2 regions of the Phycicoccus duodecadis genome follow, and region 2 is predicted to be linked to the other one. Evidence: predicted binding sites of a transcription regulator. Region 2 holds the regulator's gene; the other holds the start of a gene.

The links. Region 2 encodes LexA, which represses DNA repair genes until DNA is damaged. Its sites were predicted from a motif close to TCGAACANNTGTTCGA; they were not measured.
Positions count from the first base shown of each region.
Region 1: a site for LexA is predicted at 13,188-13,203, ahead of recA (recombinase RecA). Genes of this name have one in related genera too.

Region 1 is NZ_PJNE01000001.1:3,220,943-3,236,747, reverse strand. It holds gene ATL31_RS15010 (GNAT family N-acetyltransferase) at 1-202, opposite strand, end outside; gene hflX (GTPase HflX) at 213-1,673, opposite strand; gene ATL31_RS15000 (class I SAM-dependent methyltransferase) at 1,766-2,374, shown strand; gene dapF (diaminopimelate epimerase) at 2,399-3,277, opposite strand; gene ATL31_RS14990 (tautomerase family protein) at 3,447-3,671, shown strand; gene ATL31_RS14985 (helix-turn-helix domain-containing protein) at 3,704-5,389, shown strand; gene miaA (tRNA (adenosine(37)-N6)-dimethylallyltransferase MiaA) at 5,386-6,363, opposite strand; gene def (peptide deformylase) at 6,375-6,980, opposite strand; gene ATL31_RS14970 (antitoxin) at 7,128-7,319, shown strand; gene ATL31_RS14965 (hypothetical protein) at 7,499-7,702, shown strand; gene miaB (tRNA (N6-isopentenyl adenosine(37)-C2)-methylthiotransferase MiaB) at 7,718-9,235, opposite strand; gene ATL31_RS14955 (ABC transporter permease) at 9,316-10,125, opposite strand; gene ATL31_RS14950 (ATP-binding cassette domain-containing protein) at 10,122-11,174, opposite strand; gene ATL31_RS14945 (regulatory protein RecX) at 11,305-11,898, opposite strand; gene recA (recombinase RecA) at 11,909-12,910, opposite strand; gene ATL31_RS14935 (ABC transporter permease) at 13,256-14,074, opposite strand; gene ATL31_RS14930 (ABC transporter permease) at 14,071-14,922, opposite strand; gene ATL31_RS14925 (ABC transporter ATP-binding protein) at 14,922-15,805, opposite strand, start outside.
Region 2 is NZ_PJNE01000001.1:618,875-634,679, forward strand. It holds gene ATL31_RS02805 (LysM peptidoglycan-binding domain-containing protein) at 1-345, opposite strand, end outside; gene lexA (transcriptional repressor LexA) at 565-1,290, shown strand; gene ATL31_RS02815 (succinylglutamate desuccinylase/aspartoacylase family protein) at 1,414-2,379, opposite strand; gene ATL31_RS02820 (ATP-dependent zinc protease family protein) at 2,379-2,891, opposite strand; gene ATL31_RS02825 (RimK family alpha-L-glutamate ligase) at 2,918-4,117, shown strand; gene ATL31_RS02830 (GNAT family N-acetyltransferase) at 4,122-4,670, opposite strand; gene ATL31_RS02835 (NAD-dependent protein deacetylase) at 4,667-5,671, opposite strand; gene ATL31_RS02840 (LysR family transcriptional regulator) at 5,738-6,691, shown strand; gene ATL31_RS02845 (ComEC/Rec2 family competence protein) at 6,701-9,115, opposite strand; gene ATL31_RS16285 (helix-hairpin-helix domain-containing protein) at 9,112-10,047, opposite strand; gene ATL31_RS02855 (glycerol-3-phosphate acyltransferase) at 10,143-10,751, opposite strand; gene ATL31_RS02860 (DegV family protein) at 10,757-11,617, opposite strand; gene ATL31_RS02865 (hypothetical protein) at 11,656-12,267, opposite strand; gene ATL31_RS02870 (response regulator transcription factor) at 12,294-12,992, shown strand; gene ATL31_RS02875 (sensor histidine kinase) at 12,989-14,305, shown strand; gene ATL31_RS02880 (hypothetical protein) at 14,331-14,759, opposite strand; gene ATL31_RS02885 (hypothetical protein) at 14,994-15,452, shown strand; gene ATL31_RS02890 (FAD:protein FMN transferase) at 15,449-15,805, shown strand, end outside.

The DNA of each region.
Region 1 (15,805 bases), 2.6 Mb from region 2:
AGCCGAAGCCGTGCTCGGCCCAGTGCGTCAGCGCCCGCTCGAGCATCCCCTCGGCGGTCGCCGCGTCCGGGGCGACCGCCCACGGGGCGAAGGGGTACTGGGCCGGGTCGGTGTGCAGCCGGACCCAGAGGTCGTGGTCGGCGTCGGTCAGCGGGCGTACTCGGAGGCGGGCCGTGGTGACGGTGCGGGGGCTCGGTGCCATCCGGCCGGGGTCAGACGGCGTACGCCGACAGGTCGTCGGCCAGCTCGGCGTCGACCCGTGCGGTGAGCCGGGTGCCCTCCGCCACGTGCTCGCTGGTGAGGACCTCGCCGGTCTCGTGGACGCGGCTCACGAGGTCGCCGCGGTCGTAGGGCACCAGGACGTCGACGTCGATGTCGGGCTGCGGCAGCTCGTCGCCGATGAGGGCGCGCAGCTGCTCCATCCCCTCGCCGGTGCGGGCCGAGACGACGATCGAGTGCTTCTCGTGCCGCCGCAGCCGGTCGATGACCTCGGGGTCGGCCAGGTCGGCCTTGTTGATGACGATGACCTCCTTGACGTCGGTGGCCTCGACGTCGGCGAGGACGGACCGGACGGCGGAGATCTGGCCCTCGGGGTCGGGGTGCGAGCCGTCGACCACGTGCAGCAGCAGGTCGGCCTCGGCCACCTCCTCGAGGGTGGAGCGGAAGGCCTCGACCAGCTGATGCGGCAGCTGGCGGACGAACCCCACGGTGTCGGCCAGCGTGTAGAGGCGGCCGTCGGGGGTCTCGGCCCGGCGCACGGTGGGGTCCAGGGTCGCGAAGAGCTGGTTCTCGACCAGGACGCCGGCGCCGGTGAGCCGGTTCAGCAGGCTCGACTTGCCGGCGTTGGTGTAGCCCGCGATCGCGACGCTGGGCACCTGGTTGGCCTTGCGGCCGCCCCGCTTGGTGTCGCGGACGGTCTTCATGTCCTTGATCTCGCGGCGCAGCTTGGCCATCCGGGTGTTGATGCGGCGCCGGTCGAGCTCGATCTTGGTCTCACCGGGGCCACGCGAGCCCATGCCCTGGCCGCCGGCGGCCTGGCCACCGGCCTGGCGCGACATCGACTCGCCCCAGCCGCGCAGGCGGGGCAGCAGGTACTGCAGCTGGGCCAGCTCGACCTGGGCCTTGCCCTCGCGGCTCTTGGCGTGCTGCGCGAAGATGTCGAGGATCAGCGCGGTGCGGTCGATGACCTTGACCTTGACGACGTCCTCGAGGGCGCGGCGCTGGCTGGGGGCGAGCTCGGTGTCGCAGATGACGGTGTCGGCGCCCTCGGCGACGACGATGTCGCGCAGCTCGGCGGCCTTGCCCTTGCCCAGGTAGGTGGCGGGGTCGGGGTTGGCGCGCCGCTGGACGACGCCCGCGAGGACCTCGGAGCCGGCGGTCTCGGCCAGTGCCGCGAGCTCGCGCATCGAGTTCTCGGCGTCCTCGGCGGTGCCCTCGCACCACACGGCGGCGAGCACGACGCGCTCGAGCCGCAGCTGGCGGTACTCGACCTCGGTGACGTCCTCGAGCTCGGTGGAGAGCCCGGCGACGCGGCGCAGGGACGCGCGCTCCTCGCGGTCGAGCTGGTCACCGTCGTAGGCGAGGGGGTCGTCGTCCAGCACGAAGCCGGAGTCGTCGAGCGGGGCGTCGGCGAGCGCTTCGGCCCGCCCGGAGAGGAAGTCGCGTGCAGTCATGTTCTCCCTAGGGTCTCACTGGTCAACGCGCCGGGGCGACCGGATTCTTCCGTGAGCGAAGCTCGGGTCGGCGCCCGATAGCCTTCCGTGCGATGAGCGACCCCGACCACTACTTCACCGCCGCGCCGGCCAGCGACGGCGAGCGGCGCCCCCTGCGGGTGCGGCTCGCGGGGCGCACCGTCGAGGTCGAGGTGGCCCGCGGCGTCTTCTCCCCGGGGAGCATCGACAAGGGGACGGCGGTGCTGCTGGCGCAGGCCCCCGCTCCCCCGGCGTCGGGCACGTTCCTCGACCTCGGGTGCGGATGGGGCCCGGTGGCCCTGACCCTGGGGCTGCGCTCGCCCGGGGCCACGGTGTGGGCCGTCGACGTCAACGAGCGCGCCATCGACCTGTGCCGGCGCAACGCCGCCGCCCTCGGGCTCGACGGCGTGCGGGCGGGGGTCGCCGCTGACGTACCGGACGGGACGCGGTTCGACCTCATCTGGTCCAACCCCCCCATCCGCGTCGGCAAGGCGGCCCTGCACGAGCTGCTGGCGACCTGGCTCCCCCGGCTCGCGCCGGGGGGTGCGGCGTACCTGGTGGTGCAGAAGAACCTCGGGTCGGACTCGCTCCAGCGGTGGGTCGAGGCCGACCTCGGGATGCGGTGTGAGCGGCTGACGTCGGTCAAGGGCTTCCGCGTCCTCGCCGTGACCCACCACGGCTGAGGCACCCGCCGGTACGGGCTCGGTTCAGGCCGGGAGCGTGGCCAGGGGGAGCGTGCCGTCGGCGACCAGCACGGCCGGCCCGGCGAGCTCGACACCGTGGTCCGCCAGGAGCCGCACCGTGAGGCGCCCACCCGCGACGTCGACCGTCCACGTCGAGCCGGTGTCGAGGGAGCCCGCCCAGAAGCTGGTGGCCACCGCGGCGGCACAGGCACCGGTGCCACAGGACCGGGTCTCACCGACGCCCCGTTCGTGGACGCGCATCGCGATGTGCCCCGGCCCGATCGGACGGACGACCTCGACGTTGGTGCCGTGCGGGGGCTCGGGGCGCACCACCGGGGGGCGGCTGAGGTCGACGCTCTCGAGGTCGACCTCCTCGGGCAGGGCCACGACCGTGTGCGGGTTGCCGAGGTCGACCGACACCGCCGAGTACGGGTCGCCCTCGCCCAGGTGCACGAGGGCGTCGACGCCGTCGCGCTCGGAGGCGGCGGGGTCGGTCAGCCTCCAGGGGCCGAGCTCGACCGCCCAGCCGTCACCGTCGGCGCGCACCCGCTTGGCCCCGGCGCGGGTGGCGATCACGAACTCGTCGGCGCTCTCGAGCCCCTCGCGGCGCAGGTACGCGGCGAACACGCGGGTCCCGTTGCCGCACATCTCGGCCGCCGATCCGTCGGCGTTGCGGTAGTCCATGAACCAGCGGGCCTGCTCGGCCTGGGCCCGCACGTCGTCCTCGTCGGCGTGCGCGGTGGGCACGACGCGGATGACCCCGTCACCCCCGATGCCGGCGCGGCGGTCGGCGAGGAACGCCGCCCGGGCGGGCGACAGCCCGAGGGTGCCGTCGAGGTCGGGCACGAGGACGAAGTCGTTCTCGGTCCCGTGCCCCTTCGTGAACGCCAGCACGTCAGCCATGCGCCCCATCGTCCCATCCCGCCCGGCACCGGCCGCCATGGCCCGGACGGGTCGCGCCGGGCCGTCCGCGAGATGGCCCGTCAGGGCGATGCGGGTCCTCGGTGCCGTCCCCGAGCCTGGGAGCAGTCCCCGCAGCCGCGGCGGACACCGTCAGAAGGAGTGGGTCGACATGCCGTTCATCCAGGTCAAGGTGATCGAGAACGTGTTCAGCAGCGAGCAGAAGGGCCAGATCGTGCGCGAGCTCACCGACGCCATGGTCCGCGTCGAGGGTGAGGCGATGCGGCCCGTCACGTGGTGCGTCATCGAGGAGGTGCGCTCGGGGGACTGGGCCATCGCCGGCAACCCGCTGACGACCGCCGACGTCAAGGCACTGGCGGCCGGCGCCCAGGTCTAGTGCCGCGGGCGGGGACGGGCCACCATCGAGGTATGCGTCCGCCCCCGCCCGGCCCCCGCGCCCTCGCCGCCGCGCGTCGGGCGCTGGACGACGCGCAGTGGGCGCGGGCGCGGGACCTGCTGCGAGAACAGGTGGAGGTCGAGGGCGCCCCGGCGTGGGAGCTGCTGGCGGAGGCCGCCTGGTGGCTGGACGACGGCAGCGCCTGCCTGGCCGCGCGCGAGACGGCCTACCGCCTGCACCGGGAGTCCGGCGACGTGCGCGGTGCTGCCGCGGCCGCGACGGCCCTCGGCTACGACGCGGCCCTCTTCGGGCAGGGGGCGTCCGTCGCCTCCGGGTGGCTGGCCCGGGCCCGCCGGCTCCTCGCGGAGGTCGACGGACCGCTGCCCGAGCACGGCTGGCTGGCGGTGCGCGAGGCCGAGCTGGCCCTCCAGGTGACGCATCGGCCCGACACCGCCCACGAGGCCGCCACCGAGGCGGTCGCCGTGGCACGTTCCTTGGGACGCACCGACATCGAGCACGTCGGCCTGGGGCTGCTCGGCCTGGTCGAGGTCACCCGCGGCCGGGTCGACGAGGGGATGGAGCTGCTCGACGCCGCGGTGGCCGGCGCTTTGAGCGGCGAGGTCGGCGACGTCATGTGGGTGGGCAAGGTGTGCTGCTGGCTGGTGGGGGCCTGCCGCGAGGCCCAGGACCTGGCCCGGGCGGTCGAGTGGTGCGAGCGGGTCGACGCGCTGTGCCGCGAGCGTGACCTGGCACCCCTGTTCACGGCCTGCCGCATCCAGTACGCCTCGGTGCGGCTGGCCGGCGGCCACTGGCTCGACGCCGAGGTGGAGCTGGTCGCCGCGCTGGAGCGCATGCGCGACTCCCGGCGGGCGACTCGCACCGATGCGGTGGTCCAGCTGGGGCACCTGCGCCGGCGCCAGGGCCGCCTCCCCGAGGCGGAGGCGCTGTACGTGCAGGCCGGGTACGCCCCCGCCGCGCTGGTCGGCCGGGCCCTGGTCCGCCTGGCCCGGGGCGAGACCGCGCCGGCCTGGGCCCTGGTGGCGGACCTCCTCGAGGACGTCGCGCCGACCGACCTGATGACCCGGGCCGCCGTGCTGCTGCCGGTGGTGCGGTGCGCGGTCGCCGCCGGCCGGCCCGAGGAGGCCGAGCGGGGCGCCGCCGAGCTGGCCGAGCTCTCCGCACAGCTGGGGACCGAGGCGGCCCACGGGGCGGCCGCGGTGGCGCGCGCGCTCGTGGCGGCGTCGGGCGGGGCGAGCGGCCCGGCCGGAGCCGACGCGGCGCGCAGCGCGTGGCGGGCGGCGGCCCGGTCCTTCCACGCCGCGGCGCTGCCGGTCGAGGCCGCCGAGGCCCACCTCGCGCTGGCCCGGCTGCTGGCCGCGGACGAACCGGGGTCGGCGGCCGACGAGGTGCGCTGGGCCGTCACCACCCTCGAGGCGGTGGAGGCGCCGGAGCTGCTGGCGCAGGCACGGGGGATGCTGGGTGGCGGGGGACCCGCCGTCGACGGGTCGGCGCGCCCGACGCCGTCACCGGTGCTCACCCCCCGCGAGGTCGAGGTGCTGCGGCTGGTGGCCACCGGGGCCAGCAACGCCCGGATCGCGCGCGAGCTGGTCGTCAGTGAGCACACCGTGCACCGGCACGTGGCGAACATCCTGACCCGGCTCGGCGAACCGACCCGCGGGGCCGCCGCCCTGCGCGCGGTGCGCGACGGCCTGATCTAGCGAACAGCCGACGCGGCCGGGGGCGGCGGGTGCTCGGCGACGAAGGCGGCGGCCCGCTCGACCAGGTCGGGAGCGGCGGCGTCGACCCAGTGGATGCGGGGGTCGGGCCCGAACCACGACTCCTGCCGCCGGACCAGCCGCCGGGTGCGCTGCGCGGTGTCGGCCACCGCGTCGTCCACCCCCCACCGCCCGTCGATGACGCCGAGGGCCTGGGCGTACCCCACCGCCCGGCTGGCCGTGCGCCCCTCCCGCAGGCCGAGGTCGACCAGGGCCCGGGTCTCCTCGACCAGTCCGGCGTCGAACATGGCCCGGGTCCGGCGCTCGATGCGGCGGTCGAGGACGTCGCGCTCGAGCCGCAGCCCCACCAGCACCGTCGGGCGCAGGAGCTCGCGGGTGGGCATGGTGGCGCTGAACGGCCGCCCGGTGAGCTCGATGACCTCGAGGGCCCGCACGACGCGGCGGGTGTTGCCGGGCTCGATGGCGGCGGCGGCCACGGGGTCGGCCGCGGCCAGCTCACGGACCAGGACGGCCGGCCCGTCGTCGGCGAGACGGGCCTCGAGCCGGGCGCGCACCGCCGGGTCGGTGGGCGGGATCTCGAGGCGGTCGAGCAGCGCCCGCACGTAGAGGCCCGAGCCACCCGCGACGACGGGCACGCGGCCGCGGGCCAGCACGCCCTCGACGTCGGCCCGGGCGTGCCGCTGGTACGCGGCGACCGTCGCCTCCTCGGTCACCTCGAGGACGTCGATCTGGTGGTGCGGCACGCCGGCGCGCTCGGCCGGGGTGAGCTTGGCCGTGCCGATGTCCATCCCGGCGTAGAGCTGGGAGGCGTCGGCCCCCACCACCTCACCGTCGAACCGCCGGGCGAGCGCGACGGCGAGGTCGGACTTGCCGGTGGCGGTGGCCCCCACGACGGCGACGACGACCCCGGGCGCGGGCCGGGCCGGCCCCCGGCGGCTCTCCTGGAGCGGGTCCACGGGTGCGGCGCTCAGTCGGAGCGCTCGTCGTCGGGGGTCTCGTCGTCGTGCCCGAACGGGTCGCGGTCCTCGCCCGGCATCCAGGTCTGCCCGGGGGTGCCCCAGCCGTTGGCCCGGACGGCCTTCTTGGCCTTGCGCGCCCACTTGCCGTCGAGCCGGTCGACGTAGAGGAAGCCGTTGAGGTGGTCGTACTCGTGCTGGAGCATCCGGGCGAACCATCCCGTCGCCTCGTAGCGCAGCTCGTTGCCGCCGAGGTCCTGCCCGGTGAGGACGGCCGAGGCGCCACGGCGCAGCGGGAAGGACTCCCCCGGCACCGACAGGCAGCCCTCGGACTCCTCGTGCGGGTCGGGGTCGCCGACCAGGGGCTTGGCCGCGGCGACGTAGGGGTTGATGACGACCCCGCGCGGCGGGATGCCGTCGTCGTTCGCCAGCTGCCAGGTGAAGATCCGCAGGCCCACCCCCACCTGCGGGGCGGCCAGGCCCACGCCCCGGGCGGCGTCCATCGTCTCGAACATGTCGGCGACGAGCTCACGCACCGTGTCGTCGATGACCTCGACCGGCAGGGCGCGGCGGTGGAGGACGGGTTCCCCGGTGATCGTGATGGGACGGATGGCCATGGGCGGGATTCTTCCAGAACCGCCGAGCCGTCCGCCCCCGGGCACGGACCCACGAGAAAGGGGTGGCGCGGACGGCCCGACGGGTGTGGACTGGAGGCGCTCCCCCCGGGGAGCGGACCGACGTCCCCGAACCGAAGGAGGTGGCCGATGGGTTTTCTCGACAGTGCCAAGGACAAGCTCACCGAGCTCGCCGAGCAGCACCCGGACCAGGTCGAGTCGCTGAGCGACCAGGCCATCCAGCGCGGCGGAGACGCCGTCGACGGAGTGACGGGTGGTCAGTACGCCGACCAGGTCGACGGAGCCCAGCTCCGCGCCGACGAGGCGGTCGGCGAGCGCTGAGCGCGCCCCGGCACCGAGGCCCCCGACCGGACGACCGGTCGGGGGTCTCGTCCGTTCGGACACGATGCCGCCCGCGTTCGGCCCGGGCTCGCGGCGGGGCGGCGTTTCCGCTGCGGCCGGGGGCAGCGCGTCACTACGGTGACGGAATCTCGCACCGCTCCACCCGGAAGGACGAACCCGTGTCGCACTGGACCTCTGGGCTCCCCAAGCTCGACATCACCCCGTTCGACCCGACCCCGCTGTACGAGGCCGTCGAGCAGACCAACCGTGAGCGCCAGGAGATCGAGACGCGCCGCCGCACCTTCCTGCGTCCCATCCTCGCCGTCCTGGGCCTGGTCGCCCTCGCCGCGATGGTCATGGGCGCCCTGGCCCTCGCGGCCTGAGCCCCGCGCGCGCGGTCAGACCGCGCAGGACGGCGCCGACGGCGCCACCGCGGCGGGACGGCCCACCGCGGGCATCCCGAGCGACACGGCCGGCTTGCCCGGCACCGCCGCCCCCTGCAGCGACTCCCACGCCTCGCCGCCCCGGGTGCGTCGCACCTCGTAGGTCCCTCCCGTGACGCCACTGTCGGCGACCAGGTGGTGGGGAGCCCCGTAGGTGACGCCCACGGTCACGACGTCGCCCGGGCGTGGACGCTCGGCCCCGTCGGGCACGGCGAAGTGCACCAGCCGGTTGTCGCGGGCGCGCCCGCTCATCCGCGACGTCTCGCCGTCCTTGCGCCCCTCGCCGGGTGCGACCAGGACCTCGACCTCGCGACCCTCGACCTCGCGGTTCGCCGCCCACGACACCCGCTCCTGGAGCGCGATGAGGCGGTCGAAGCGCTCCTGCACCACGGCCTTGGGTACCTGGTGCGGCATCGTCGCAGCGGGCGTGCCGGCGCGGATGGAGTACTGGAAGGTGAAGGCGCTGGAGAACCGGGACGCCTCGACCACGCGCAGCGTCTCGGCGAAGTCTTCCTCGGTCTCGCCGGGGAACCCGACGATGAGGTCGGTGGTGATGGCGGCATCGGGGATGGCCGCGCGGACCTTGTCGATGATCCCGAGGAACTTCTCGCCGCGGTAGGAGCGCCGCATCGCCTTGAGCACGCGGTCGGAGCCGGACTGCAGCGGCATGTGCAGGCTGGGCATGACGTTCGGCGTCTCGGCCATGGCAGCGATGACGTCGTCGGTGAACGCGGCCGGGTGGGGGCTGGTGAAACGGACCCGCTCGAGCTCCTGGATGTCGCCGCAGGCCCGCAGCAGCTTGCCGAAGGCCAGCCGGTCGCCGAACTCGACGCCGTAGGCGTTGACGTTCTGCCCCAGCAGGGTGACCTCGACGACGCCCTGCGCCACGAGGGCCTCGACCTCGGCCAGGATCTCGCCGGGGCGGCGGTCCTGCTCCTTGCCGCGCAGGCTCGGCACGATGCAGAAGGTGCAGGTGTTGTTGCAGCCCACCGAGATCGACACCCAGCCCGAGAACGCGGAGTCGCGCCGCGTCGGCAGGGTCGAGGGGAAGGTCTCGAGCGGCTCGAGGATCTCGACCTCGGCGCGCTTGTTGTGGCGGGCGCGGTCGAGCAGGGCCGGGAGGCTGCCGATGTTGTGGGTGCCGAAGACGACGTCGACCCAGGGGGCCCGCTGCACGATGGTCTCGCGGTCCTTCTGGGCCATGCAGCCCCCGACGGCGATCTGCAGGTCGGGGTTGGCGGTCTTGGCCGGGCGCAGCTGCCCGAGGTTGCCGTAGAGCTTGTTGTCGGCGTTCTCGCGCACCGCGCAGGTGTTGAACACCACGACGTCGGCGACGTCGGGGCGCTCACCGGCCGGGATGCTGGCGAGGTCGACGTAGCCGGCGGTCTCGAGGAGTCCCGCCAGGCGCTCGGAGTCGTGGACGTTCATCTGGCACCCGTGGGTGCGCACGTCGTAGGTCTTGGCTGCAGTCATGGCCGCTCCAGGGTAGGCGGGCCCGGCGGCGCGGCGAAACGCACCCGCCGCCGCGGGCGCCGCCGCGACCCTCGCCAGGCTCAGCGCGAGGTGGTGCGCTGGTACTGCCGGATCGACAGGGGCACGAAGACCACGAGCACGGCCACCGACCACAGGAGCGAGTAGAGCACCGGGTGCTGCAGCGGCCACACCTGCGGCGGTGGGAAGGCCGGGTTGGTGTTGCCGAACAGCTCGCGCGCCGACTGGGTGACGCTCGAGACCGGGTTCCAGTAGGCAAAGACGCGCAGCACGGTGGGCAGCGACTCGGGGCTGACGAAGGTGTTGGCGATGAAGGTCAGCGGGAAGATCACGATGAAGCTCGCGTTGTTGACGACCTCCGGGGTGCGGACGATGAGCCCGACGTAGGCCATGATCCAGGAGATCGCGTAGGCGAAGAACAGCAGCACCAGGGCCCCGGCCAGGGCGTCGAGCGGGTTGCTGCGGATGCGCCAGCCGACCAGGAGGCCGGTCAGGCCCATGACGACGAGGCTGATGACGTTGTTGACGACGTCGGACAGGGTGCGCCCGAAGAGCATCGCCGACGGCGCCATGGGCAGGGTGCGGAAGCGGTCGATGACGCCCTTCTGCAGGTCCTCGGCCAGGCTGAAGCCGGTGAAGGTGCTGCCGAACACGACGGTCTGGGCGAAGATCCCCGCGATGAGGAACTCCTTGTAGTCGACACCGGTGTTCTGCGACCCGATGGCGCCGCCGAAGACGTAGGCGAACAGCAGGACGAACATGATCGGCGACAGCGTCGTGAAGACCAGGAGGTCGGGGACCCGCTTGATCTTGATGAGGTTGCGCCGGGTGACGGTGACGGCGTCGCCGACGGTGTGCCCGAGGGTGCTCATCGCTTGCCCCTTCCGGAGGGGGTGGGTTCGGGGTCTGCGCGGTGCCCGGCCCCGCCGCCCGGGTCGCCGGCGTCGTCGGGGTCCGCGTCGTCGGGGCTCGCGGAGGCGTGCCCGGTGAGGCTGAGGAACACGTCGTCGAGCGTCGGCCGGCGCAGCGCCAGGTCGGAGACCGGCACCGAGGCGTCGTCGAGGCGGCGGACGACCTCGACCAGCACCCCGGCTCCCCCGCTGACCGGCACCGTGATGCGCCGCCCGCGCCGCTCGAGGACGGGCGCACCGATGCCGACACCCGAGAGCACCTCCCGGGCCCGCTCGCGGTCGGCCTCGTGAGCCACCACGACCTCGACCCGCTCACCGCCCACCTGCTCCTTGAGCTCGTCGGCGGTGCCCTCGGCGATGACGCGGCCGTGGTCGATCACGGCGATGCGGTCGGCCAGCTGGTCGGCCTCCTCGAGGTACTGCGTCGTGAGCAGCAGCGTGGTGCCGCCGCGCACGAGGTCGCCGATGACCGCCCACATCCCGAGCCGTGAGCGCGGGTCGAGGCCCGTGGTGGGCTCGTCGAGGAAGAGGATCGGCGGGTGGGCCACCAGGGCGCCCGCGAGGTCGAGGCGGCGACGCATCCCCCCGGAGTACCCCTTGACCTGACGGTCGGCGGCGTCGGCGAGGTCGAACTGCTCGAGCAGCTCACGCGCCCGCACCCGCGACGCCTTCGCACCCAGGTGGTAGAGCCGCCCGACCATGTCGAGGTTCTCGAAGCCGGTGAGGTACTCGTCGACCGCGGCGTACTGGCCGCTGACGCCGATGGTGGAGCGGACCGTCGCCGGGTCGGCCAGGACGTCGGTGCCCAGCACGCGCGCCCGGCCCCCGTCGGGGACCAGCAAGGTGGTGAGGACCTTGATGGTGGTCGTCTTGCCCGCCCCGTTGGGCCCCAGCAGGCCGACCACCGTGCCCTCGGCGACGGTGAGGTCGAGCCCGTCCAGGGCGCGCACCTGCCCCTCGCCCTTGCCGTAGACCTTCGTGAGCCCTTCGGCCACGACCGCGTCGGACACGGTGCACCCCTCCCTGTGACGGCGCCGGTGGCTCGACGCCTGAGGGAACTCTAAGAGAGACCGCTGACAGGGGCCACGCCTTTGCGGGGCCGCTCCGCGACCACCGACCCGCGACCACCGACCTGGGCCGTCAGTCGCGCCGGTGCTCGGGCGCGTCGCGCACGGCGTCGCGGACCACCCGCATCGCCAGCTCGCCGTCGTAGCCCTTGCGCGCCAGCAGGCCGGCGAGGCGCCGGGTCTGCACCACCGGCTCGAGGCCGTGCAGGGTGCGCAGCTTCTTGGCCACGAGCTCGCGGGCGCGCTCCTCCTCGGCGTGCGGGTCGAGCGCGTCGAGGGCCGCTTGGGCCGTCTCGTCGTCGACCCCCTTCTTGCGCAGCTCCTGGCGCAGCGCCCGGCGGGCCAGGCCGCGGCCGGCCTGCTGGCTGCGCACGAGCATCCCGGCGTAGGCCTCGTCGTCGACCAGGCCGACCTCCTCCATCCGGTCGAGCACCGCGGTCGCGACGTCATCGGGGCACTGCTTGCGGCGGAGGGCCTGCTCGAGCTGGGCCCGGCTGCGTGGTGCGGCCGTCAGCTGGCGCAGGACGATCTGGCGGGCCCAGTCGTGCGGGTCGACGGCCTCACCGCGGGTGCGGGGGTCGCTCTCGGGGTCGGGCCCGGGTGCAGGGGACGGGGTCGGCCCCGCCGCCCAGGAGGGCGGCGGGGCCGTGCCGTCGGCGAACGCCACGCTGCTCGGCTCAGAAGTCGACGGCGACGTCCGCCGCGACCGGCTCCTCGGGGCGCGGGACCCCGATGCCGAGCTTCTCCTTGATCTTCTTCTCGAGCTCGACGCCGAGCTCGGGGTTGTCCTTGAGGAACTGGCGGGCGTTCTCCTTGCCCTGGCCCAGCTGGTCGCCCTCGTAGGTGTACCAGGCGCCGGCCTTGCGCACGAAGCCGTGGTCGACGCCCATGTCGATGAGGCCGCCCTCGCGGGAGATGCCCTGCCCGTAGAGGATGTCGAACTCGGCCTGCTTGAACGGCGGGGCCACCTTGTTCTTGACGACCTTGCAGCGGGTGCGGTTGCCGACCGCGTCGGTGCCGTCCTTGAGGGTCTCGATACGGCGGACGTCGAGGCGGACCGAGGCGTAGAACTTCAGCGCCTTGCCACCCGTGGTGGTCTCGGGCGAGCCGAACATCACGCCGATCTTCTCGCGCAGCTGGTTGATGAAGATCGCGGTGGTGCCGGTGGTGTTGAGGGCACCGGTGATCTTGCGCAGCGCCTGCGACATCAGGCGGGCCTGTAGGCCGACGTGGCTGTCGCCCATCTCGCCCTCGATCTCGGCCCGGGGCACCAGGGCCGCGACGGAGTCGATGACGATGATGTCGAGGGCGCCGGAGCGGATCAGCATGTCGGCGATCTCGAGCGCCTGCTCCCCCGTGTCGGGCTGGGAGACCAGCAGGGCGTCGGTGTCGACGCCGAGGGCCTTGGCGTACTCGGGGTCGAGCGCGTGCTCGGCGTCGATGAAGGCCGCGATGCCGCCGGCCCGCTGGGCGTTGGCCACCGCGTGCAGCGCGACGGTCGTCTTACCGGAGGACTCCGGGCCGTAGATCTCGACGACGCGGCCGCGAGGCAGGCCACCGATGCCGAGCGCGACGTCGAGGGCGATGGAGCCCGTGGGGATGACGGCGATGGGGGGGCGGACGTCGTCGCCGAGGCGCATGACCGCGCCCTTGCCGTGCTGCTTCTCGATCTGCGCCATCACCGAGGCGATGGCCTTGTCGCGCTCACCGCCACCGTTGCCCTTGGTGTTCACCGCGGGGGCGGTGAGGACGGCGCCGCGAGATCCGTTGGGTCCAGCCATGTCACACCTGTTCCTTCGTGTCGTCATCGATCGCGTCCACCGGCGACCAGCTCCCGCTGTCGGTCTCGTCGCGAGGTCTGGTCAGACGCTAGGTGGAGGCACCGACAGCCGTCACGGGCCGCCGTGAGGCCTGTGGACGGGTGCGGCCGGAACCGCCACCTGTGGACGAGCGTAGACGAACACGTGTTCGACGCGGCGGCGGCGCGCCGCGACACGCCGACGTCCTCCGCCGTGCCCGGTCGCTCAGGTGAGCAGCAGCGTGGCGATGCGCCGCGAGGTGCCGACGACCCCCACCACGCCCAGCACCAGCAGGTATGCGACGTGCCACAGCAGCCCCCAGCCGACCTCGCCGAGCATGAGCCCACGCTCGAGCGCGACCCCGTGGTAGAGCGGGGTCAGTCGGACCAGCCACTGCAGCGCGTCCGGGTAGGTGCTCAGCGGGAAGAAGGTGGCGGAGAACAGGAACATCGGCTGGATCGCCAGGGTCACGTAGTCGAAGTCCTGCCACGAGCGCAGGTAGGTGGTCGTGAACATCCCGACCGCCCCGAACGCCAGCCCGATGAGCACCCCGGCCGGCAGCGCGAGCAGCGCCCACCACGACCGGACGAGCCCGGCGACCAGCGCCACGACGAGGAACATCCCCGAGTAGAGGGAACCCCGCAGCAGCGACCACGTGATCTCGCCGACCGCGATGTCGCGCGGCCCGATCGGTGTCGCGAGCATGGCGTCGTACAGGTGCTGGTAGCGGAGCTTGAAGAAGACGTTGAAGGTGGCGTCGAAGATCGCCCCGTTCATCGCCGACGCGGCCAGCAGGCCCGGGGCGACGAAGGCCGCGTACTCGACGACCGAGCCGCCGTCGGTGGTGACCCGGCCGATCAGCGCGCCGAGCCCGACGCCCAGCGAGAACAGGTAGAACACGGGCTCGACGAAGCCGCTGAGCAGCAGCACCCAGGCCCGCCGGAAGGCGGTGGCGTTGCGGGCGACGACGAAGCGGGCCAGCCCTGCCGCCGCCGGGAACGGCAGGACGCGCGGGCCCCGGCGCGGGGGCGCGGAGGTGCTCACGACAGCAGCCGCCGGCTGAACGCACGGTGGGCCACGACCCAGCCGACGCCGATGAAGAGGGCGATGACCCCGAGGTGCACCAGCCCCATGGCCCCGGGCCACTCCCCCGCGGCGGCCGCCCGCGCCAGGACGACCCCGTGCCACAGCGGGGTGACCCACGCGACGGGCTGTAGCCACCCGGCCAGCTGCTCGAGCGGGAAGAAGGTGCCCGAGAAGAGCAGGACCGGCGTGAGCACGAAGCGGTAGAGGACGCCGAAGACGTTGTCGGTGAGGATGGTGGCGCTGACCGCGAACGTGGGCACGGCGAAGGCGAGGCCGGTGAGCATCCCCACGGGCACCGCCAGCAGCACCCACCAGGAGGCGAAGGCCCCGAAGAGCGCGGCGACCGCGACGAAGACGGCGGTCGCGACGGCCAGGTTCGCGGCGAGGACGGTGAGGTGGCCGACCAGGACGTCCGTGACCCCCAGCGGCGTCGCCAGGGTGGCCGAGTACATCCGGTTCCACTTGATGTAGCCGAGCACCGGGTAGGTGGCGTCGCCGAACCCGAGCAGCGCACCCTGGTAGGCGATGATCCCCGGCACGACGAACTGCAGGTAGGACTGCCCGACCCCGCCGCCGGCGTCGACCAGGGAGCCCAGGCCCAGGCCCATGGCGGCCAGGAAGAACAGCGGCGACAGGAACCGGCTGATGACCGATCCGCGCCAGGTGCGCCGGTAGACCAGGACGTGGTGCGCCATCGCCGCCGTGACCCGCTCGCCGCGCCCGAGGGGACGCCGCGGCCCGGCCGCCAGACGTCCGCTGCCCCCCGCGTCGGCGGCCGGGGCGGTCGGAGGCAGGACGAGCGACATCAGTCGACCAGGGTCCGGCCGGTGAGGTGGAGGAAGACGTCCTCGAGGGTCGACCGGCGCACGAGCGCCGACAGCGGCTGGATGCCGCGCCCGTGCAGGGCGGCCAGCGCGTCGTCGCCGTCGGCGGTGTAGACGAGCAGCCGGTCGGGCAGCACCTCGACCCGGTCGGCCACGGTGCGCACGGGCTCGACGTGGCGCTCCTGCTCGTCGACCGGGAAGCGCAGCTCGACCACCTCACGGGTGGAGTGCCGGTCGATGAGCTCGCGCGGGCTCCCCTCGGCGACGATGCGGCCGTGGTCCATGACGACGAGCCGGTCGCAGAGCTGCTCGGCCTCGTCCATGTAGTGGGTGGTGATGATGAGGGTGACGCCGTCGCGCTTGAGGCGGTAGAGCCGGTCCCAGAGGACGTGGCGCGCCTGCGGGTCGAGGCCGGTGGTCGGCTCGTCGAGGAGCAGGACCTCGGGGTTGTTGACCAGTGCCCGGGCGATGGTGAGCCGGCGCTTCATCCCGCCCGAGAGCGGCTCGACCCGGTCGTGGCGGCGCTCGGTGAGCTGCGCGAACTCGAGCAGCTCGTCGGCCCGGGCCCGCACCTCCCGCTTCGAGAGGCCGAAGAAGCGGCCGTAGACCCAGAGGTTCTCCTCGACCGACAGGTCCTCGTCGAGCATGTCCTGCTGCGGGCACACGCCCAGCCGGGCCCGGATGGCGGGGCCGTCGGTGGCCGGGTCGAGGCCGAGGATGCTGAGCTCGCCGCCGGAGACCGGGGAGACGCAGCCGACCATCTTCATCGTCGAGGACTTGCCGGCGCCGTTGGGGCCGAGGAACCCGAAGGCCTCGCCCCGGCGGACCTCGACGTCGATGCCGTCGACGGCGACGAAGTCACCGA
Region 2 (15,805 bases):
CGGGAGCTCGGCCGCGGCGACCTCGGACAGGGTCTGCCCGGCGCCGACGGTGACCGCGTGCTCAGCGGTGACGGCGCCGGCATCGCCGACGCCCCCGAAACCCAGGACGGCGGCCACCACGAGCGCGGCCAGCACGAGCAGGGCGAGACGGCCGCGGGCCGTGAGGCGCAAGCCCTCGGACACGCCGCCCTCGGACACGCCGCCCTCGGACACGCCGGCAGCAGGACCGGCGCCGCCCCGCACGACGACGAGCCGGGGCCCCTGCGGCAGCGGGTGGACGAAGCCCTCGGTGGGCTCCCAGGCGATCGCACTCATCATGTCCTCCATCCCAGCGGCCAGTGCCACCGTCGAACCGTTGTTCGATAGAACGTCTGTACGAGTTGTAGCACGGATGTTCGACCGGTTCAAGACACGCGTCGTAAGAATGTTTGAATCCCCTGTACGAACCGCGTAGGCTGTTCTCATGCGCACCAGCCTGCACATGAGCACCGACAAGCCGGCTGACCTGCGATAACACCCCGATCCGGGCGCTCCTGGGGCCCCGGACGCAGCGAAAGGGTCGAGATGGCACGTCCGAGGAACGCCGACATCCACGAGATGCCCGACCGGGGCGACGGCGGGGAGCTCACGCACCGCCAGCGCAAGGTCCTCGAGGTGATCCGCAACGCCATCGACCGTCGCGGCTACCCGCCGAGCATGCGCGAGATCGGCGAGGCCGTCGGGCTCACCTCCCCCAGCTCGGTCGCGCACCAGCTGTCCGCGCTCGAGCGCAAGGGCTACCTGCGCCGCGACCCCAACCGGCCGCGTGCCATCGAGGTCCTCTCCCCCGACACCGCCGACGAGGGCGGCTACCGGCGCAGCGCCGAGGTCGAGCACGACGACGTCGACGTCACCGGCATCCACGACGACCGCCCCGAGGCCACCTACGTGCCGGTGCTCGGCCGCATCGCCGCCGGTGTGCCGATCACGGCCGAGGAGGTCGTCGACGACGTCTTCCCGCTGCCCCGGCAGATCGTGGGCGAGGGCTCGCTGTTCCTGCTGAAGGTGGTCGGCGACTCGATGATCGACGCCGCCATCTGCGACGGCGACTGGGTGGTCGTGCGCCAGCAGCCCAACGCCGACAACGGCGACATCGTGGCGGCCATGCTCGACAACGAGGCCACCGTCAAGACGTTCAAGCGCAAGGACGGCAAGGTGTGGCTGATGCCGCACAACCAGGCCTTCGACCCCATCGACGGCGACCACGCGACCATCCTCGGCAAGGTCACCGCGGTGCTGCGGCGCGTCTGAGCCGCTGCCTGGCCGGTGAGCCCGTGGCGCACCGGCCAGGCTGCGGTGCAGCGGTCACCTGGGACCGGTGCGGATCGGGGTGACCGGAGTGGAGCAGGATGACCGGGGCCGGGCCGGCTCGGGTCAGGCCTCGACCTCGGCGATGTGCACGACCGCGTCGCCCGAGGTCACCAGCGGAGCCTCGGTGCGCCCGATGACGACGCCGGCCCGGTTGGCGTGCACCAGCCGCACGCGCTTGCCGAAGGAGTCGAACAGGCCGCCGAGGCGCTGACCCTCCTCGACGCGCTGGCCGAGGCCGGCCTCGAGGTGGAGCATCCCGGTGCCGCGGGCCCGCACCCAGCCGCTGCGCCACGAGACCTCGGAGGCGGCCGGCGGGTCCTCGGCCACGGGCTCGGTCATCCCGAGCGCGGCCAGCACCCGGCGCACCCCCAGCACCCCGGCCTCGACGGCCCAGGCATCCATCCGCCAGGCCTCCCCCGCCTCGTAGAGCAGCACCGTGGCCCCGTGCTCGCGGGCGGCGTGGCGCAGCGAGCCGTCGCGCACCTTGGCGTGCAGCATCACCGGCGCGGCGAAGGCGGCGGCCAGCTCGCGGGTCCGCGCGTCCTCGAGGTCGGCGCGGATCTGCGGGAGGTTGGTGCGCCGGTCGGAGCCGGTGTGCAGGTCGATGCCCACCTCGCACTGGTCGACGACCTGGGTCATGAACAGGTGCGCGATGCGGCCCGCCAGCGAGCCGCGGGGCGCCCCGGGGAACGAGCGGTTCAGGTCGCGCCGGTCGGGCAGGTAGCGGCTGCCGTTCATGAACCCCAGCACGTTCACGATCGGCACGGCGATCAGGGTGCCGCGCAACGTCTTCGGGTCGAGGGCGGCCAGCACCTGGCGGACCACCTCGACGCCCACGGCCTCGTCGCCGTGGATGGCGGCGTCGACCCACACCGTGGGGCCCTCCTCACGGCCGTGGACGACGCGGATGGGCAGGTCGACGTCGGCGCCGGTGACCAGGCGGGTGATGGGCAGCGCCAGCGACTGGGCGCGCCCGGCCCGCACCCGCACGCTGCCGATCTCGAACGAGGGCCGCAGCGCCCGGGCCATCAGCCGGCCCCCCGGTTGCGCCGGCGCAGGCGCAGCGGCGGGCGGCCCCCGAGGTAGGAACGGCCGGGGTCGACGGCGTACCCCTGGCGCAGCGCCTCGCGGCCGACGAGCATCCGGAAGCCCATCTCGTCGCGGTTGGCGAGCGTCATCTCGGCGCTGACGGTGCGGCCCATCAGGGTCAGGTCCAGGGCGACGACGAGGCGCTGCTCGGTGTGGCCGGAGGACGAGCGCACGTCGCGGACGTCGAGGACCGGGCGCTCGACCACCACGGCGTCGTCGTCGGAGCGCTGCCACGGGCGGATGGTGAAGCGCACCCAGCGCTCGCCGTCGCGCTCGAGCTCCTCGAGGTCGAAGGCGTGCACGGAGGACGAGCGGGCGCCGGTGTCGAGCTTGGCCTTGACCCACGGGACCCCCGCGGACGGGAGGCTGACCCACTCGCGCCACCCGGCGAGGGTGTAGGCAAGACTGTCGGTCGAGGCTGCAGCGCCCGGGCCCGCACGACCGTCCGACACCGTCCGTCCTCTCCGTTCAGGAAGCCATGAAGCTCGCGATCCTCTCCCGCGCACCTCGCTCGTACAGTACGCAGCGCCTGCGCACCGCCGCCGCCGACCGGGGCCACACCGTCAAGGTGCTGAACACCCTACGGTTCGGCATCGACCTCTCCGGGGACGAGCCCGACCTGCAGTTCCGGGGCAAGCGCCTCTCGACGTACGACGCGATCCTGCCGCGGATCGGCAACTCCGTCACGTACTTCGGCACCGCGGTGGTGCGCCAGTTCGAGCAGATGGACGTCTACACGCCGAGCACCTCGTGGGGCATCGCGAACTCGCGGGACAAGCTGCGCGCCACCCAGATCCTGTCGCGCCACCACATCGGGATGCCGCCGACGACGTTCGTGCGCGACCGGGCCGACGTCATCGCGGCCATCGAGCGGGTCGGCGGCGCGCCGGTGGTCATCAAGCTGCTCGAGGGCACCCAGGGCATCGGGGTGATCCTGGCGCCGACGATCAAGGTGGCCGAGGCGATCATCGAGACGCTGCACTCGACCCGGCAGAACGTGCTCATCCAGCACTTCGTCAGCGAGAGCAAGGGGCGCGACATCCGGGCGCTGGTCGTCGGCGACCGCGTGGTGGCGGCGATGCGCCGCGTGGCCAAGGGCGACGAGTTCCGCTCGAACGTGCACCGGGGCGGGTCGGTCGAACCGGTCGAGCTCGACCCCGAGTTCGAGAAGGCGGCGGTGCGCTCGGCCCAGATCATGGGCCTGCGGGTGGCCGGCGTCGACATGCTCGAGGGCGCCGAGGGCCCGCTCGTGATGGAGGTCAACTCCTCCCCCGGCCTGGAGGGCATCGAGACCGCGACCAAGCTCGACGTGGCCGGCGCGATCATCGACTACATCGACAACCAGGTGGCCTTCCCCGAGATCGACGTGCGCCAGCGGCTGACGGTCTCGACGGGCTACGGCGTGGCCGAGATCGCGGTGCTCGAGGCGTCGGACCTGGTGGGCAAGACACTGGCGGCGTCGGGGCTGCGCGAGCGTGACATCACCGCGCTGACGCTGCACCGCGGGACGTCGGTGGTCCCGAACCCGAACGGGAACCATGTGCTGCAGGCGGGCGACCGGCTGCTGTGCTTCGGGCGGCTCGAGGAGATGCGCTCGATGATCCCGAGCCGGCGGCGGCGGACCCGCAAGGTCAAGAAGCTGCCCAAGGAGCCGATCCACGAGCCCCGCCCCGAGTGAGCCCTCAGGGCCCGGCGTCGGGCGCGGCCGGGCGGCGGCGCTGCCAGAGCGCGGTGTCGACCCAGCGGTCGAACTTGCGGCCCACCTCCCGCAGCGTGCCCACCGGCTCGAAGCCGAAGGACCGGTGCAGGGCCTCGCTGGCCGGGTTGGGCTGGGCGATGACGGCCAGGCAGGTGTGGATGCCGTCGGCGTCGACCCGGGCGAACAGCTCGGTGTACAGGCGGCGCCCGAGCCCCCGGCCGCGGGCCACGTCGGCGAGGTAGACCGAGACCTCGCGCGTCGCGTCGTAGGCGGCCCGTGGGCGGTAGACGCCGCTGAACGCGTACCCCAGCACCTCGGCCGACGGCTGCCGGACGGCGACCAGCACGTGGTCGCCGGGCGCCTCGGACCGTAGCCGGTCGGCGTAGTGGTCGTCGGGGCGGGGTTCGACGTCGAAGGTGGCGAGCGAGTGCAGCACGGCGTCGTTGTAGATGGCGGCCATCCCGGGTAGGTCGGCCGGGGTGGCGGCCCGGACGACGACGTCGTCGTCACCGGCCGCAGAACCGGCCGTCACGCGGCCCGGCCCCGGGCCGCGAGGACCTGCTCGAGCGTGGGCGCGAGGTCGGCGTCGACGCGCAGCGACATGTGCTCGTCGCCGCGCGTGGGGCCGCGGGTCACGCCGACCACCGGGATGCCGCGGCGGGCGGCGTGCCGGACGAACCGCAGGCCCGACATCACCGCCAGCGAGGAGCCGAGCACCAGCAGGGCCGGCGCGGCGTCGGTGAGCGCGAAGACGTGGTCGACGCGCTCGCGCGGGACGGAGCCGCCGAAGAACACGACATCGGGCTTGAGGGTGTCGGCCCCGCAGACCAGGCACCCGGCGAGGTGGAAGCCGGCGACGGCCTCGTCGGGCAGGACCACGTCGCCGTCGGGGCGGATCTGGCTGCTGACCCGGGAGCCGTCGGCCACCTCGCCCCGCACCAGTGCCTCGAACCCCGGGTTGGCCTCGGCCATCCGGCGCTGCAGGGCCTCGCGCGGGCTGCGGTCGCCGCAGGTGAGGCACACGACCTCGGCCAGGGTGCCGTGCAGCTCGGTGACGTCGCGGCTGCCGGCGACCTGGTGCAGGCCGTCGACGTTCTGGGTGACGACCGGGCCGAGCACGCCCGCGCGCTGCAGGGCCGCCACCGCGCGGTGCCCCGCGTTGGGCTCGGCCCGCGAGAAGCGCTGCCACCCCACGAATGAGCGCGCCCAGTACCGGCGCCGGTTCTCGGTGCTGGCGCAGAACTCGCCGTGCTGCATCGGGGTGACGCGCCGCGTGCCGTCACGCCCGCGGTAGTCGGGGATGCCGCTGTCGGTGGACATGCCCGCACCGGTGAGCACGATCGTGCCGGGATGGTCGTGCAGCAGGCCGGCCAGCCGGGCGACGGCCTCGGGGCTGCGCGCCTCGGCCGGCGGCTGGGTGAGCGCCCACGCCGGGGTGGCGGTGTCGTCGGTCCGCAGGACCGGCGCCGGGGCGGCCAGCGGCCCGGGGTGGGGCGGGCGCGACGACGGGGAGGTCGGGGCGGCATCCGGCATGGCTCCAGTATCGCCCGACCCGCCGACAGGGCACGATCGATAACACGGGGTTATACGCTGTGGGGCATGATCGACGCCGCAGGACTGCGCGTCATGCGCGCCATCGCCGACGAGGGCAGCTTCACGGCGGCCGCCGGCGCGCTCGGGTACACCCAGCCCGCCATCTCGCAGATGGTGCGCCGCCTCGAGCAGCGCACCGGCACCGCCCTGGTCGAGCGGGTCGGGCGCAACGTCCGGCTCACCGAGGCCGGGCGTGTCCTGGCCCGCCACGCCGGCCCCGTGCTGGCCGCGCTCGACGCCGCCGAGGAGGAGGTGGCCGCCATCGCCGGGCTGCGCAGCGGGCGGGTGCGCATCATGGCCTTCCCGTCGGCATCGGCCACTTTGGTGCCGCGGGCGCTGGCGCTGGTCAAGGCCCGCTTCCCCGACGTGAGCATCAGCTTCACCGAGGCCGAGCCGCCGCAGAGCATCGCGGCGCTGCGGGCCGGCGAGTGCGACCTGGCCATCGCGTTCGCCTACGAGGGCACCGACCTGGCCCGCGGCGAGGAGGACCTCGACGCCTTCGTCATCACCCCCCTGCTCGACGACGAGGTGCGCCTGGCGGTGCCGCGCACCCACCGGGTCGCCGACCAGGAGACGGTGCACCTGGCCGACCTCCGGGACGAGCCGTGGATCGCCGGCTGCCCGCGTTGCCGCGGCCACCTGCTGCAGCTGGCCGACGCCGCGGGCTTCCGGCCCGACGTCGCGTACGAGACCGAGGACTACGTGGCGGTGATGGGGCTGGTCGCCGAGGGTCTCGGGGTGGCACTCATCCCCGATCTGATCCTGCGCACCGTGCACCACCCGGACGTGGTGGCCCTGCGGATGGAGCCGGCCTCGCGCCGCACCATCACCGCCATGACCACGCCGGACCTGCGGCGCGTGCCGGCCGTCGGGGCAGCCCTGGACGCGCTCATCGAAAGTGCCGGCTCGCAGCCGCGTACCCCCACGACCCGGATGGCCGAGCCCGCCTGGTCGATCTGAGCCGACCGTTCACCGGGCGGTGACGACCCGAGTGGCTCCTCCGCCCTCGACCACGGCGACGTCGCCGCGCTGGTCGGTGCGGTAGACCGCGTACCCCAGGCGCCGCAGCAGCGCCACGTGCGCCGGCGCCGGATGCCCGTAGTCGTTGTCGGCGCCCACGCTGATCACCCCGACCGGCGCCCGTACCGCGGCCATCAGCTCGTCGTCGAGGTTCGAGGACCCGTGGTGCGGGGTCTTCACCAGCTCGAAGCCGCGCGCGGCCGCCGCCATCGCGGGGTCGCGGCGCAGCCGCAGCAGCAGGTCGTGGGCGGCCTCGCGCTCGACGTCACCGAGGAGGAGGGCGTCGACGTCGCCCGTGCGCACCGCGAGGACGACGCTGGCGTTGTTGGGGACCGACCCGTCGCCGATGCGCCGCCACGGGCTCCACACCACGGCGTGCAGCTCGCCGAGGGTGAGCGCGTCCCCGGCCCGCAGGGTACTCACGGGGACGTGGTGCTCGCGGGCGACCCGGTCGACGGCTGCCGCACCGGCCTCGGGCTCGCGCACCGGCGTGGTGAGCAGCTGCCGCACGGTGCGGCCCTGGAACGCCCCGGCCAGCCCGTCGACGTGGTCGGCGTGGAAGTGCGTGAGCACCACGGCGTCGAGGGTGCGGATGGCCAGCCGGTCGAGACAGCCGTCGACCAGGGGTGGGTCGGGGCCGGCGTCGACCAGCACGGCGTGGCCCGCGCCGGAACGCAGCACGATGGCGTCGCCCTGCCCGACGTCGCACACCACGACCCGCCACCCGTCCGGCGGCCACGTGACGACGCGGGTGGGCAGCAGCAGGGCCGCGGCGAGCGCGAGGGCGGCGTAGGAGACGGCCGGATGCGCGCGCACAGCCCCCGCCAGCGCCCGGCCGGACAGCACCAGGGCGAGGAACAGCAGCGCCAGCAGGGCCGCCCCCGGTGCCCCGTCGGGCCAGGGCATCGTGCCCCCGGGCACCTCGGCGACGACGCGCGCGACCCGCGCGATCGCCGTGGTGGGGACGACTCCGGCCCAGGCGACCAGCTCGGCGCCGCGCCCCCAGACGAGGGAGACCACCGCCGCGGCGACCCCGCAGACGGTGGCCGGCGCGACGAACGGCGCCGCGAGCAGGTTCGCGACCACCCCGATGACACTGACCGACCCCTGGAGCAGCACCACGACGGGCGCGGTCATCACCTGGGCCGCGACCGGGACGGCGAGCGCCGGTCCGAGGGGGGCCAGCCGGGACGGAAGGCGGCGCCCGACGGCATCCCCCCACGGCCGGGTGAAGAGGAGCAGGCCGAGGGTGGCGAGCGTCGAGAGCGCGAAGCCGTACGAGCGGGCCAGCCACGGGTCGATGACCAGGACGGCCACCACCGCCCCACCGAGCACCGGCAGCCCCGCCGCGCGTCGCGACCGGCTCAGGCCGATGAGCCCGATGGCCCCCATGGCGGCGGCCCGCACCACGCTGGGCTCGGGCCGGGCCAGCACGACGAACCCCGCGAGCGCGAGCCCCGCGAGCACCGGTCGCAGCCGCCGCGGGACGCCCAGCACGACGCACAGCCCCAGCACCAGCCCGACCACGACGGCGACGTTGGAGCCCGAGACGGCGGTCAGGTGCGTCATGCCGGTGGCGAGCATGGCGTCGGTGAGGTCCTGCGGGGTGCGGCTGGTGTCGCCGATGACGAGCCCCGGCAGCAGGCCGCGGGCGTCGGCCGGCGCGTCGTCGAGCGCGGTGCGCAGGCCGGAGCGCAGGTGCTCGGCTCCGTTCGCGACCGCGCCCGGCGCCTCGACCACCCGGGGCGTCCCGGTCACCGTGAGCACGGCCACCCGGTCGTCGGCCCGGTCGGTGGCGGCCAGCCGCCCGCGGACGACGGCCGTCGAACGCCAGGGCGGTGCGGCCACCGCAGGGCCGCCGACGAGCAGGACCGGCGCCGAGGCGGCCTCGGTGCGACCGCGGGCGCTGAGCACCTGGATGGTCGCGGTGCGCACGACCCGGGGCTCGTCACCGCGCGCGGGGATGGCGACGGGGTCGCCGGTGAGGACGACCTCGGCGACGACGCTGGCCCGCGCGGCGGCGAGCGGGACGACGTCGCCGCGCTCGCGCAGCGCGGTCTGGGCCAGGGCGGCGGCCTGCAGCAGCACGACGAGGACCAGGGTCAGCACCACCGGCCAGCGGGCCACCTCGAGGCGAGCCGGCCGGCCGGACCGCCCCCGCGCCCGTCGTCGTGAGGCGCCGGGCCACCCCAGCCCAGCGGCCCCCACCAGCGCCGCCCCGAGGACGCACCAGCGCATTCCCGGACCGGCCCCGAGGGTGGCAGCCGCGACCACCCACGCGCCCACGGCCGGCGCGAGGAGCCGCAGGTCGGACGGGTCGGCCGGCAGCGACGGCGCGGGCGACCGGCGCCGCTCCGCCGTCACGTGGTGACCAGAGGCCGCACCTGGGCCAGCAGCTTCTCGCCGATGCCGCTGACCTCGGCGAGCTCGTCGACACTGGTGAACCGGCCGTGCTCGGTGCGCCAGTCGACGATGCGCTGGGCGATGACCGGCCCGATGCCGGGCAGGGAGTCGAGGGCCGCGGCGTCGGCGGCGTTGAGCGACACGACCGCCCCTGCTCCCCCGGACCCGCCGCCTCCGCCCGCTCCCCCGCCCGCTCCACCCGTCACCGGACCGGCGGCCACGACCTCGCCCGGCCTCGGCACCCGGACCTGCTCGCCGTCGACCAGGACCCGGGCCAGGTTGAGCGCCCCCAGGTCTGCGGCGCGGGTGGCACCCCCGGCGGCCTCGACGGCATCGGCCACCCGCGAGCCCGGCGGCAGCCGGTACAGGCCGCCACGGACCACCTGACCCACGACGTGGACGACGACCACCGCCGCCCCGGACCCGCTGGGTGACGCGGACGGCGCAACGGACGGGCTCGGCGAGGCCGAGGCCGGCACCCCGACCGGGACGGCGCCGCGCTCGACCCCCGCGGCGCCGCTCCCCCCCACCGCCGGCGCGACGACGTCGCCGTCGTCGGAGCGGGCCCACGCCACGCGCAGCCCGAGCACCAGGACCGCCGCGAGCGTGACGAGCAGGACGCCCAGCACCGCCGCGCGGCCCGGCTGCCAGCGAGCACCGACCAGCGCCGCCGGGGCGCGCACCCAGGCCCGCGCACCACTCCCCCGGTGGCGCCCGGGGTCGTCGTCGAAAGCGTCGCCGTCGTCGCGAGCCCCGCCGTCGACGTCCCCGCGCGCCTCGCCCAGCCCGAGCACCTCGCGCGACGGCACCCAGCCACCCGCCCGGCGCCCGCCCGAGCGTAGGCGGGCGAGCGCGCGGGGGGACACCGGCTGGGGGGCGGGTCGACGACGCATGCCGCGACGCTAGGCAGCCCCGGGCCCGGCCGACCGACCCGAGCCCGCATCTGTGGACGGCGACCCCACCCCGAGCCGCCCTGTGGACAGCCGCCTCAGCGCCGTCGGCGCCGCCACCACCATGCACGCACGTTGCGGTGGTGACGCGACAGCACCACGGCTGCCACCAGCACCAGCCAGCCGCCGACCCAGGCCGACACGAACGGCAGCAGCCCGACCACGCCCAGCACGCCGACGAGCAGCAGCCCCACCGTCGCCACGACCGAGGCCTCGCCCACGACCCGCAGCACCGCGACGGCCACGGCGAACAGCACCAGCGCCCCCACCGCGACCAGCGGCTCGACGGCCAGGATCGCCCCGAGCGCACACGCCACCCCCTTGCCGCCGCGCCCCCGCAGGAACGGGCTGAAGGTGTGCCCCAGCACCACGGCCAGCCCCACCAGCAGCGCCGGCCCGACCCCGAACGCCCGCGCCACCAGCAGCGTCGGCAGGTAGGCCTTCAGCACGTCGAGCACCAGCACCAGCACGCCCCACCGCGGCCCGAGGACCCGCCCGGCGTTGGTGGCGCCCGGGTTGCCCGAGCCCGCCGTGCGCAGGTCGCGCCCCAGCGCCCGCGCCACCAGGGTCGCCGGGTTGACCGACCCGACGAGGAACGCGGCGACCACCAGCGCGGCCGTCCAGAGGACGAGGAGCAGGGCCCCCATCGTGCTCAGCCGGCCACGCGCGGGACGACCGCGACGGCGAGGGTGCCCGGGCCGACGTGCGCCCCCACCACCGCCCCGAGCTCGACCACCCGCATCCCCGCGCCCGGCACCCGCTCGGCCAGCCGCTCGGCCAGCCGGGCCGCGCGCTCCGCCGAGTCGAGGTGGTGCACGGCCAGGTCGACTTCGCGCCCGGCGTCGACGGCCAGCTGGGCCGCCTCGGCCGCGAGGTCCTCGAGCCGGCCGATCGCGCGCGTCGCGGTGCGGACCCGCTCGAGCGGCACGATCTGCCCGTCGCGCAGGCCGAGGATGGGCTTGATGGCCAGCGCCGACCCGACTAGCGCCCCGGCCCGCCCGATGCGCCCGCCGCGGCGCAGGAACTCGAGGGTGTCGACGTAGAACACGACGGAGGCGCCGGCACAGGTCTCGCGCACCACCCGCGCCACCTCGTCCGCCGAGGCACCGGCTGCCGCCCGGCGCGCCCCCGCGAGCACGGCGTACCCCATCACCATCCCCAGAGCCCGGGAGTCGATGACCGTGACGGGTACCGGCGCCTGGGCGGCGGCGAGCTCGGCGCCCCCGAGCGTGCTCGACAGCTCGGCCGAGATGTGGACCGACACGACCGCGTCGGCTCCGGCCGCGGCCGCGGCCGCGTACGCGTCGAGGAACGCCTGCGGGGCCGGGCGGGAGGTCGACACCGGAGTGAAGGCCCGCAGCGCCGCGGCCACCTCGGACGGCCCGATGTCGACCCCCTCGCGGAACGCGCGACCGCCCACGACCACGTGCAGCGGCACGACCCGCACGTCGAGGCCCTCGAGGAGCTCGGCCGGCAGGTAGGCCGTGGAGTCGGTGACGATCGCGGTGGCCATGCCCGCAGGCTAGTGGGCCGGGGCGACGGGCCCGCGCGTCAGGAGACGGCGGTGGGGACGCCGCCGACGCACCGGAGGGTGAGCTCGACCTCGCCGTCGCCATCGGACGTCTCGGACGGCGCGGCGGCCGTCGCCCGTTCCCCGTCGTCACGGGTGAAGTGGACCTTGAGGCTCTCGCCGTCCAGCTCGTCCTCGAAGCGCCATCCGTCGCGGACGGTGATCGACCGGCGCCGGATCACCGAACCCGTGCACGTCGCGACCACCGTGCCGCCGGCGGTGGTGAAGGACGCAGTGTGCGTCGCGGGGGACGGGGCGGCCCCGGCGGGGGGCCGCGAGGAGGGCGCGGGGCGCGGCGCCGGACGCGTGGCGGGGGGTCCGCCGGCCTCGGTGGCGTCGGGGTGGGGGGACGTGGACGGGCGGGGGGCCGGGCTCGTCGGGACGTCGCGGCTGGCCGGCGGGCGGGTGGCGGCCGGGGACGTGGTGGAGGCCGCGGGGTCGACCACCACGGTGCGCAGCGCCGACACCTGGCCCACGTCGCGGCCCGCCGCGGAGACGACGACGAAGGTCGCCCCGCCCACGACGAGCACCGTGGCGAGCCACGCGGCCACCATCGCCAGCACCTTGCCGCGCGCCGGGTCCATGCGCGTCACCCCGTTCCTGCTCTACGGTGCCCACTGTGGCACACGTGCTCGTCATCGAGGACGACCCGGCGATCCGGTCGGCCCTCGTGCGCTCGCTCACCGACCGTGGCCACGCGGTGACCAGCTCGCGGGCGGGGCTCGACGGGCTCCAGCTGGCTCTCGGCACCCAGCCCGACGTCGTCCTGCTCGACCTCGGCCTGCCCGACCTCGACGGCCACAGCCTCCTCAGCATGCTGCGGGCCGTCCGCACCACCCCCGTCATCGTGGTGACCGCCCGCGACGACGACCCCTCGGTCGTGCGCGCCCTCGACGCCGGCGCCGACGACTACGTGGTGAAACCGTTCACGATGAACCAGCTGGAGGCTCGGATGCGGGCGGTCCTGCGCCGGGTCGGCGACGACGGCGCCCCCGCGACCCTCGAGGTGGGCGAGCTGGTGCTGGACCCGGCGAGCCGGTCGGCCACCCTGCGCGGCACCGCGCTGGACCTCTCGCGCCGCGAGTTCGACCTGCTCGTCTACCTCGCCCAGCACGTCGGGGAGGTCGTGAGCAAGCGCGACGTGCTCGCCGACGTGTGGAACCAGCCGTACGGCGGGGGCGAGCGCACCGTCGACGTCCACCTGTCGTGGCTGCGCCGCAAGCTGGGCGAGAGCGCGGCTCACCCGGTGTACCTGCACAGCGTGCGGGGCGTCGGGGTGCGGCTCGCCCCGCCCAGCGCACCGGACCCCGCGGGATGACCCGCCGCATCGCCTGGCTCGTCGCCGCGACGACCTCGGCGGTCGTGGTCGCGTTCGTGGTGCCGCTCTGCTTCCTCGTCGCGAACCTGGCGAGCGACCGGGCCTCCACCCGGGCCCGTGAGCAGGCCCAGAGCGTGGCCCGCTTCGTCGCCACCCTGACCGACCGCGCGACGCTCGACCGCACGGTGGCCGACCTGTCGGCCCAGGGCCCCCGCGTGGTCGTCGTGGCACCCGACGGCACCCTGCTCGGGGGTGACCGGACGCTGCCCGCCACGACCTGGGCGGCCGTCATCCGGGCGCGCACCGCGCAGCAGGCGTTCACCAGCCCACGCGACGGCGGCCTGGACGCCCTGGTGCCGGTGTCCACCGACGAGGGCCTCGACGTGGTGGTGGCGGATGTCAGCACGGACGACCTGCGGGCCGGCGTGCCGGCTGCCTGGCTGACCATCGGCACCCTCGGCCTGCTCCTGGTGGCCGCGTCGGTGGGGGCCGCCTGGCGCCTCGGCCGGCGCGTCACCGTCCCGGTCACGGACCTGGCGGCGGTCGCGCACCGGCTGCGCGAGGGCGACGACACGGCGCGCGCGGTGCCCGGCGGCCCTCCCGAGACGGCCGAGCTCGGCCGGGCCCTCAACGCGCTGGCCGACCGCATCCACGGCCTCGTGGCCGCCGAGCGGGAGAACGTGGCCGACCTGGGACACCGCCTGCGGACCCCGGTGACCGCACTGCGTCTCGACACCGACCTGGTCGCCGACGCCGAGGTCGCCCAGCGGCTGCGCGAGCACGTCGACCACCTGCAGCGCAGCATCGACGAGGTGGTGCGCGAGGCCAGACACTCGGTGCGCTCGGACCTCATCGCGCCCACCCGCCCGCATCCGGTGGTCCGCGACCGGGTGGCGTTCTGGGCTCCCCTGGCCGAGGACCAGGGGCGTCGCCTCCGGTGGCACGGCGACGAGCACGCACCACCGGTCCGGCTGCACGACGAGGCCCTGCGCGAGGTGGTCGACACCCTGCTCGACAACGTCTTCGCGCACACCCCCGAAGGCGCCGAGGCCCGGGTGAGCGTGCGGGCGCACCCGCGCCACGGCGGCCGGTCGCGGCCCGCGACCGAGGTGGACGTGGTCGTCGAGGACGCGGGGCCGGGGATGGCGCGACCGTGGGGCGGGCGCGGCGACAGCGCCGCCGGGTCGACCGGGCTCGGCCTGGCCATCGTGCACCGGCTGGCAGCGGCGGCCGGCGGCACGGTGGTCCTGGGCGTGAGCGACCTCGGGGGGCTGCGGGTCACGGTGACCCTGCCGGCCGCCGACGGGGGCTGACCCGCGCGCCGACCGGGGACGCACCTCAGTCGTCGTGCTCGTCGCCGGGCTCAGGGGTCTCGGCCGGCTCGCTCTCGTGGTCGTCGGCGTGGTCCTCGCCGTCGCTCTCGGCGGGCTCGGTGGCCTCGGCGGCGTGGTCGTCACCCTGCGCCGCGGGGGCCGGGGCGGTCACGTGCGTCGGACGGGCCGGGCGGACCGGAGCGGCAGGCGCGACAGGGGCCGGCACGGTGACCGTGGGGCCGGGGACATTCGTGACGCAGGCGCCGCGTACCAGGACCGCCGGCGCCTCACAGTCCTCGACCTCGACGACCGTCGGGGTCGGGACGGGGGCGAAGGTCGGGGCCACGCGGGCGGTGGCGGCCAGCTGGTCGGAGGGGGCGTTGGCGGCGTACACGCCGGTGGCCAGGAGGCCGCCGATGAGCGTGCCGGCGGCGACGGTCGAGGTCAGGGACACGGAGGAACCTCCGGACAGGAGAGATGCAGGGGCCACCAGGATGGCGGACCGGAGGTCAAGCGGGTGTGTGGTTCGCGATAAGAGGGTGTAAAAGGGCGGTCCCGGATTGCACGGGAAACCCGGCGCGAGCGCATGAGGTTCCCTTAACATCCCGATGACGCGCTCTTGCGGTGGGTCAGGGGACCGTGGGGAGTGCGAGATTCCCTGACTCGCTGTGCTCCCTGGAGGCCTTCGGTGATCCCCCTGCTCAGCCGAGGACAACGCGACCGGTCGCGCGTCCTTCTCACGGTGTTCAGCGGCACGCTCGCAGCGACGGCGGTGGCGGCGACCGGTGCTGCCACCGCCGCCGTAGCGACCGAGACCGCGCACCAGCAGAACGAGAAGGCTCGCGCCCAGGCCGCCGCGGCGACCAAGGCCGCCCGCGCCTACCACGAGCAGCTCGTCGCGTGGGCCGCCGCGCACCCGGTGGTCGTCACGAAGCACCGGCCGACGCGGACCGTCGTGGGACGGCCCGTCATCGTGCGGGCGTCGGGAGCCGGCGCGGCCCGCGTCGGGGGCGGTTCGTCCTTCACCGGCGGCGCCACCGTGGCCCGCGCCTCCGGCGGGTCCCGGTCGAGCGCTCCGGCGCCGGCCGCGGCGTCCGCCCCGGCCCCCCCGCCGCCCCCGCCGCCCGTGACGAGCACCGGGTCGTGACCTCGGTGGCCCCGGCTCCCGGGGTCCGGCTCGACCCCCGGCACGGTGCCGCCTCCTGGCACGCCCTGGGCACCTACGTCGAGCTGAGGACGAGCAGCGCCGCGCTGGACGCGGCGGCCCGGCTCGTGGTGGACGTCCTCGACGAGGTGGACGCCGCGTGCAGCCGGTTCCGTCCCGACAGCGACCTGTCGGTGGCCAACGCCCGTCCCGGCCGTCCAGTGGCCGTCTCGCCGGTGCTCGTCGGTGCGGTGCGCGTCGCACTCGAGGCCGCCGTCGAGACGTCGGGGCTCGTCGACCCCACCCTCGGCGAGGTCCTGCGGGGCGCCGGCTACGACCGCACCTTCACCCTCGTC